DNA from 2 places in the Asanoa sp. NPDC049573 genome. Region 2 is predicted to be linked to the other one. Evidence: riboswitches for the same ligand, from Rfam matches in the RefSeq annotation. Region 2 holds a riboswitch; the other holds the start of a gene.

Region 1 (4,191 bases), on a different contig from region 2:
CTCCAGCGACGGGCCGTGCCCGTAGACGGGGGCCTCGTCGAAGTAGGGCCGGAACTCGCGTACGGCGTCCTGACTGTTTTTGCGCATGAAGACCTGACCGCCGAGGCCGACGATGGCCTGCTCCGGGGTGCCGTGCCCGTAGTGGGCGAAGCGCTCCCGGTAGAGCCCGATCATGCGCTGGGTGTGCTCCTTGGGCCAGAAGATGTGGTTGGCGAAGAAGCCGTCACCGTAGTAGGCGGCCTGCTCGGCGATCTCCGGGCTGCGGATCGAGCCGTGCCAGACGAACGGCGGCACGCCGTCGAGCGGGCGCGGCGTCGAGGTGAACGACTGCAGGGGCGTGCGGAACCGGCCCTTCCAGTCGACCACCTCTTCACGCCACAACTGGTGCAGTAGCGCGTAGTTCTCGATGGCCAGCGGGATGCCGTTGCGGATGTCCTGCCCGAACCAGGGATAGACCGGCCCGGTGTTGCCGCGGCCGAGCATCAGGTCGACCCGGCCGTCGGCCACGTGCTGGAGCATCGCGAAGTCTTCGGCGATCTTCACCGGGTCGCTGGTGGTGATCAGCGTCGTCGCGGTGGAGAGCAGCAACCGCTCCGTGCGCGCCGCGATGTAGCCCAGCATCGTGGTGGGCGACGACGGCACGAACGGCGGATTGTGGTGCTCACCGGTCGCGAAGACATCGAGACCGACCTCTTCGGCCTTGAGCGCGATCGCGATCATGGCCTTGATGCGGTCGTGCTCACTGGGGGTGGTGCGGTTGGTCGGGTCCGGCGTCACGTCGCCGACGGAGAATAGCCCGAATTGCATGTCAAACACCTCGGTTCGTCAGCCACCGTCAACTTATTTGACGCCGCAACTATTCCGGTAGGCCCGGCTGGTGCGGTGGCTCAGCGGAGAGGTCCGTCACCATCGTCGTCGGGGCCGTCGACCACGTGCACCGCGGCCTCTTCGGCGCTGGCACCGCCGGCATCGATCCCGGCATCCCACGCTACCGAGTCGGCCTGGTCGTCCTCGCCGAATCCCTGGTCGTCCTCGACCAGCCGGCCGGCGCGGGGGTCCTGCTCGTAACCGCGGCGGCTGATCTCGTCTTCGTCGTCGGCCGGGTCCGCGTCCGGGTCGACGTCGGGCTCCTCCTGCGCCAGCAGTTGCTCGAGCGACTCGCCCGCGCGCTCCTCGGCCGCCGTCGTGCCGAAGCGGTTGGCACCGCTCCACCGGTCGGCCGGGGCGATGCCGACGTCCAACGGGTCGGCGACGCGGTCGTCGTCGAGCGTGTCGGAGGCGTCGAGCACCCCGTCGTCTTCAAGCACCTCGAAATCCGGGTCCTGACTCATCGCTTCCTCATTCCACTCGGGCCACAGTCGCGTGCAAGCCTAAGACCCGCCCGTCAGCGGGCCAGCCGGCCCTAATGGCCCGAGCGATACGTCCGCTTTCGCGAGCAATGCGAGGGCTACCCGTTCTGGTGCGGTACCGCGCCGATCGCCCCTCCCGCTCGGGATCGGTGTGGCCCGCGCGGTCGCCGCGGGTCGGGGCCGGCGCCGACGAGTCGGGTGGGGTCTCTTCGGGCGTACATGTTCTCGCATGTGGCCACATGCGAGAACATGTACGCGCCAGGACACCTACCGGCGCCCGGCCATGCTCGGTGTCTAGCTTGTCGCCCGCTCGGCCGCGCTGACCGCGTTGCGGAACAGCATCGCGACCGTCGTCGGCCCGACGCCACCGACGCGCGGTGTGATCGCGCCCGCCACCTCGGCGCAGGATTCGTCGACGTCGGGGAGGAGGCGGCGGCCCTCGTAGCGGACGCCGCCGCCGATCACCGTCGAGCCGGGGCGGACGTGTTCCGGCTGGATGATGCCGGGCACGCCGGCGGCCGCGATCAGGATGTCGGCCCGCAAGGTGTAGCGCGGCCAGTCTTTGACGCCGGTGTGTACGACGGTGACGGCGGCGTTGGCGGTGGGGCGCTTCTGCGCGAGCAGCATCGCCAACGGGCGGCCCAGCGTCGCGCCGCGGCCGAGGATGACGACCTCGTGGCCGGCTACCGGGATGTCGTAGTGCGCCAGGATCGCCTCGATGCCGGCCGGTGTGCAGGGCAGGGGGCCGGGCAGGCCGAGCGCGAGGCGGCCCATGTTGACCGGGTGCATCCCGTCGACGTCCTTGTCCGGGTCCATGACGCTCAGGGCCTGGTCGTAGTCGAGGTGGCCGGGCACCGGGTGTTGCACGAGGAGACCGTGCACCGCGGGGTCGGTGCTGAACTCGGCGATCACCCGTTCGAGGTCGGCCTGGGTGCTGTCGGCCGGCAGGTGCGCGTGCGGTGAGACGAAGCCGAGGTCGGCGGCCTGTCGTTGCTTGATCCGGATGTAGCCCGCGCTGGCGTCGTCGTCGCCGACCAGGATCGTGGCCAGCGCTGGCGTGACGCCCTTGTCGCGCAGCACGCGGACGCGGTCGGAGACGTCGGCCAGGATGCTCTCGGCGACCGGACCGCCGGGCAGCAGGCGTGCGGACATCGTCATTTCCCCCTCGACCGTGGGCACCCAGGCGGTCGATGCTCACGGGCGGGCTCCCCGATGGTCAGTGCCATCCTGTGCCGCCAGTCGCGCTCACCTCCAGCATGCCAGAGCGCTCCGGGCTAGACCCGGTCGAGGGTCGTCCTGAGCCGGGCCACCGCGGGGGCGATCTCGCCGTCGGCGAGGTTGCCGTAGCCGAGGACCAGCACCGGGGTCGGCGTGGCGGGCTTCTCGGCCCGGTAGGTGTCCAGGTCGACCAGGCGCAGGCCGGCGCGGGCGGCCTCGCGGACCACGGCGCCGGCGTCGGTGCCGTCGGGGAGTTGGAGGAGCACGTGCAGGCCGGCGGCGGTGCCTTCGACGGTGGCCTCCGGGATCGTCTCGGCGAGCGCGGCCAGCAACCGGTCGCGGCGGGCACGGAAGCGGCGGCGGGCGGCGCGGAGATGGGCGTCGTACCAGCCGCGGTCGACGAACGTGGCCAGCGCCAGTTGGTCGAGCACCGGTGGCGCCGCGGTCACCGGGTCGGCTGCGGCGGACAGCATGCGCGGTGCCAGCAGCCAGCCGAGGCCGAGCGCGGGCGAGAGCGTCTTGCTCACCGAGCCGAGCAGCGCCACCCGGGCCGGGTCCAGCCCCTGCATGGCGGCGATCGGGCGGCGGTCGTAGCGGAACTCGGCGTCGTAGTCGTCTTCGATCACGAAGCCTTCGACCGACCGGGCCCAGCGCACCAGCGCGGCGCGCCGGGCGGGGGAGAGGACCGCGCCGCTGGGGAACTGGTGTGCGGCGCCGACGACGACGGCGCGGACATCCGACAGGGCGTCGACCCGTAGGCCGTCGCCGTCGACAGGCACCGGGCGGGCCGACAGGCCGGCGCTGGTGACCGCCGCGCGCAGCCGTAGCCAGCCGGGTTCCTCGACCGCGACGCTCTGGACGCCGACGCGGCGCAACGCCCGGGCGAGCCGGGTGAGGCCGTCGGTGATGCCGGCGCAGACCGTGACGGTGTCGGCGGTCGCGACGGCGCCGCGGGACCGCTGCAGGTATTCCGCGATGGTGCGGCGGGCCGTCGGGTGGCCGCGCGGGTCGGGCGGGCCGAGGTCGTCGACGGAGACGGCGCCGGTGACCGCCGCGACCGCGTCGGCCCACCGGCGGCGGGGGAAGGCGCGTAGGTCAGGCAGGCCTGGCGAAAGGTCGTAGCGGGGCGAGGGCGGCGTCGGCCGCGGCCGCGGGACCCGGCCCCGTGGTGCGTCGTCGGGGGTCCACGCCACGCGGGTCGCCGACCCGACCCGGGCCGCCAGGTAGCCCTCGGTGACCAGTTGGCCGTAGGCCTCGGTGACCACCCAGCGCGAGCAACCCAGTTCCTCCGCGAGTGCGCGGCTGGGCGGCACCGCCGAGCCGGTCGGCAGCCGACCGGAGCGGATCGCCGCCCGCAGCGCCCGGGCCAGGCGCTGGTGCGCCGGGCCGCGGCCGGTTGGGTCGAGCAGCGTCGCCCACGCCAGATTGGTCTGGGAAAGTGCCACGACATTGGAGCGTACGGCCTGACCGATCGTTACTATCGTCGATCCCATGATGGATAACCTGGTACTCGGCGCCATGATGTTCGGCACCACCGTCGACGAGAAGCGCGCGTTCGCCATCCTCGACCGCTTCGTCGACGCGGGCGGCACCTGGATCGACACGGCCAACTGCTACGCCTTCT
Region 2 (4,191 bases):
CGATCGTGGCTATCGCCAACAGCTTCACGCAGTTCGTACCCGGGCATGTGCACCTGCGCAACATGGGCGCGCTCGTCGCCGACGCGGTGGCCGAGGCCGGCGGCGTGGGCCGCGAGTTCAACACGATCGCGGTCGACGACGGCATCGCGATGGGCCACGGCGGCATGCTCTACTCGCTGCCCAGCCGCGAGCTGATCGCCGACGCGGTCGAATACATGGTCAACGCGCACTGTGCCGACGCCCTGGTCTGCATCTCCAACTGCGACAAGATCACGCCGGGCATGCTCATCGCCGCGCTGCGGCTCAACATTCCCACCGTGTTCGTCTCCGGCGGCCCGATGGAGGCCGGCAAGACGATCGCCGTCGACGGCGTGGTGGGCAACAAGCTCGACCTGATCGACGCGATGATCGCCGCGTCCAACGACGAGGTGACCGACGCCGAACTCGGCGAGATCGAGCGGTCGGCCTGCCCGACCTGCGGCTCCTGCTCCGGGATGTTCACCGCCAACTCGATGAACTGCCTGACCGAGGCGATCGGCCTGTCGCTGCCCGGCAACGGCTCGACGCTGGCCACCCACGCGGCCCGCCGCAAGCTGTTCACCGACGCCGGCCGCACGGTCGTCGACCTGGCCCGCCGCTACTACGACGGCGACGACGCCTCGGTGCTGCCGCGCGCCATCGCCGGCCGGCCGGCGTTCGAGAACGCGGTCGCGCTCGACGTCGCGATGGGCGGCTCCACCAACACGGTGCTGCACCTGCTGGCCGCCGCGCGCGAGGCCGAACTCGACTTCACCGTCACCGACATCGACGCGATCTCGCGCCGGGTGCCGTGCCTGTCGAAGGTCGCACCCAACACGCAGAAGTTCCACATGGAAGACGTGCACCGCGCCGGCGGCATCCCCGCCATCCTGGGCGAGCTGGCCCGCGGCGGTGCGCTCAACACCGACGTGCACTCAGTGCACTCCCCCGACCTGAACACGTGGCTGGCCGAGTGGGACATCCGCGGCGGCTCCGCCTCCGACGCGGCGCTCGAGCTGTTCCACGCGGCGCCCGGCGGCGTGCGCACCACCGAGCCGTTCTCGACGGAGAACCGATGGTCCACGTTGGACACCGACGCGGCCGACGGGTGCATCCGCGACTTCGCGCACGCCTACACCGCCGACGGCGGGCTGGCCATACTGCACGGCAACCTCGCGCCGGAAGGCTCGGTCGTCAAGACGGCCGGCGTCGACGAGGAACTGTGGCGGTTCCGCGGCCCGGCCAAGGTGTTCGAGTCGCAGGAGGCCGCCGTCGACGGCATCCTGGCCAAGGAGATCCAGCCGGGTGACGTCGTGGTCATCCGCTACGAGGGCCCGCGCGGCGGTCCCGGTATGCAGGAGATGCTCTACCCGACCTCGTTCCTCAAGGGCCGCGGGCTCGGCAAGCTGTGCGCGCTGATCACCGACGGCCGCTTCTCCGGCGGCACGTCCGGCCTGTCGATCGGCCACGTCTCCCCGGAGGCGGCCGGCGGCGGCCTGATCGCCCTGGTCGAAGACGGCGACGAGATCGTGATCGACATCCCGTCCCGGTCGCTGACCCTCGACGTGCCCGACGACGTGCTCGACGCGCGCCGGGTCGCGCAGGAGAAGCGCGACAAGCCCTACACGCCGGTCGACCGCCAGCGCACGGTGTCGGCGGCGCTGCGGGCGTACGCGTCGATGGCCACCTCGGCCAGTGACGGCGCCTACCGCAAGGTGCCGGAGTAATTCGTCGTTACCCGGCGGCCGCCCCGGGCGGCCGCCGGCTCGGCTAGCATTTGCGGGTACTCGCGACTGGCGCAGCGAGGTGGAACTGACCACCGGGGAGCGACCGCAGGCAACGACGCACCGCGCGCCTGGGTGTGGCGTTCTCGACGCCTCAGGAGGCTGCCGTGCACGTGCCACCGATTCCCCACCTCGCCGCCGAAGACCCCGATCTCGCCGCGCTGATCGAGGCCGAGGCCACCCGCCAGCACGACAAGCTGCGGATGATCGCTTCCGAGAACTACGTCTCCGAAGCGGTGCTCGAGGCCAGTTCCACCGTTTTGACGAACAAATACAGTGAGGGCTACGCGGGCAAGCGTTACTACGAGGGCCAGCAGCTGATCGACCCGATCGAGACGCTGGCGATCGACCGGGCCAAGAGCCTGTTCGGTGTCGACCACGCCAACGTCCAGCCCTACTCGGGTTCGCCGGCCAACCTCGCCGTCTACCTGGCGTTCCTGAAGCCCGGCGACACCGTGATGGGCATGTCGCTGCCGATGGGCGGCCACCTGACCCACGGCTGGTCGGTGTCGGCCACCGGCAAGTGGTTCAACCCGGTCCGCTACGACGTCGACCGGGAGACCGGCCGGGTCGACCTCGACCAGGTCCGCGACCTGGCCCGCGCCGAGCGTCCCAAGGTGATCTTCTGCGGCGGCACCGCCGTACCCCGGACGATTGATTTTCCGGGTTTCGCCGCCGTTGCCCGCGAGGTCGGCGCGATCCTGGTCGCCGACATCGCACACATCGCCGGCCTGATCGCGGGCGGCGCGCACCCGTCGCCGGTCGGCCACGCCGACGTCATCACCACGACGACACACAAGACCCTGCGCGGCCCCCGCGGCGCCATGATCATGACGACCGCGGAACACGCGACGGCCATCGACAAGGCGGTTTTCCCCGGCCTGCAAGGCGGCCCGCACAACCACACCACGGCGGCGATCGCGGTGTCGTTGAAGGAGGCCGCCACCGCCGATTTCCGGAAATATGCGCATCAGGTGGTCGCCAACGCCGCGGCCCTCGCGACCGCCCTGACCGACCACGGCTTCAGCCTGATCTCCGGCGGCACCGACAACCACCTGATCCTGGCCGACCTGACCAGCAAGGGCATCGCGGGCAAGCCGGCGGCGCAGGCACTCGACCGGGCGGGCATCGAACTCAACTACAACACGGTGCCGTTCGACACCCGCAAGCCGTTCGACCCGTCCGGCATCCGGCTCGGCACGCCGGCCCTGACCACCCGCGGCCTGACCGAGGAACACATGCCCCAGGTGGCGGCCTGGATGGACGAGACGGTCACGGCCGCGCTCAAGGACGACGAGGCGACCATCGACCGCATCGCCGGCGAGGTCCGTGACCTGCTCTCCGCTTTCCCGATGCCGGGGTACCGGGCAGCCTGACCCGCGCAGCGGTTGGGCGGCGGTCGCACGCCGCCCAACCGTAGGGGTCTCGAGGAGGGGATGGCTCGGGTCCGCGGTGGGCACGACCGTCGCTCCCGCCAGACAACGCTCCGCTGCCAGGTCCGCCGCCGGTCGCCCACACCCCAAACCCCGCTGGTCGCGTGGTGCGCAGATGGCACAGGAGACGCGTCGGGGGATCTATCCGCGGACCGCGGCTCGGCTGGCCCTCCGATCGCCGCCCACCCCCGACCGCCCACCGTATGCCCGATTGGCCCTCCAATCGCCGCCCACCCCCGACCGCGGCCCGGCTGGCGCACCGATCACCGCCCACCGCTGAACCGCCGACCGACCGGCCCTCCGATCACCGCCAAGTGGCGGGGCAGCCCTGATCACGGGTATTCCGGCGTGTATCTGGGTGACGCCGAAGGCCGCTGACCGGGCGCTGGCGACGACGATGGGCCCGACATGGCCCAGCGTCGAAACCAGGCACCGAGGTGTATGCCCGGGCGGCCGCCCAGTTGGAGACCCCTCATTGACGGGATCCCGCCCGCCACGATCAGCGGCGGGCCGGGGTTCCGGATGGGGTCGTCGAGAGCGGTTCGACGGGCTCGGTCGGGGGCGCGGTGGTGTCGTCCGGCGGCGTGCCCGTCGGGGTGGGCGCCGTCGGGGTAGGGGTCGGCTTGGCCGGGGGGCGGGCGATGACCGAGCGGTTGAGCGTCACCTGGGCCTGGCCGGTGCCGCCCAACTGGATGTCGTCGTAGGCCTGGAGCTTCTTGGCGTCGTCGAAGTAGAGGACCGACATCTGCAGCGGCGTGGGTTGCTCGCCCTCCAGGCCGCGCAGGCCGGCGCCGCCGGTCGAGCCCTCGACCAGCACCCGGCTCGGGTTGGGGATCGTCGGGCCGGCCGGCAGCATGCGGACCTCGCGGTGGTGGATGTGGCCGGCGAGGATGTTCGGGCAGACGCCGTTGAGCGCGGGCGCCGACTCCGGGTCGTGCACCAGGCACAGGTCGGCC

What was found. Region 2 has a riboswitch for ZMP and ZTP ahead of glyA (serine hydroxymethyltransferase). Riboswitches for the same ligand answer to the same signal wherever they lie in the genome.
Region 1: another riboswitch for ZMP and ZTP. It lies ahead of AB0J74_RS33140 (tetrahydrofolate dehydrogenase/cyclohydrolase catalytic domain-containing protein); the one in region 2 lies ahead of glyA (serine hydroxymethyltransferase).

What each region holds. Positions count from the first base shown of each region.
Region 1 is NZ_JBFAPI010000021.1:84,019-88,209, reverse strand. Features, by position in the region: gene AB0J74_RS33150 (LLM class flavin-dependent oxidoreductase) at 1-807, opposite strand, end outside; gene AB0J74_RS33145 (DUF5709 domain-containing protein) at 888-1,331, opposite strand; gene AB0J74_RS33140 (tetrahydrofolate dehydrogenase/cyclohydrolase catalytic domain-containing protein) at 1,644-2,507, opposite strand; ZMP/ZTP riboswitch at 2,520-2,602, opposite strand; gene AB0J74_RS33135 (PLP-dependent aminotransferase family protein) at 2,624-4,012, opposite strand; gene AB0J74_RS33130 (aldo/keto reductase) at 4,059-4,191, shown strand, end outside.
Region 2 is NZ_JBFAPI010000041.1:8,966-13,156, forward strand. Features, by position in the region: gene ilvD (dihydroxy-acid dehydratase) at 1-1,745, shown strand, start outside; ZMP/ZTP riboswitch at 1,798-1,886, shown strand; gene glyA (serine hydroxymethyltransferase) at 1,910-3,178, shown strand; gene AB0J74_RS38370 (metallophosphoesterase) at 3,735-4,191, opposite strand, start outside.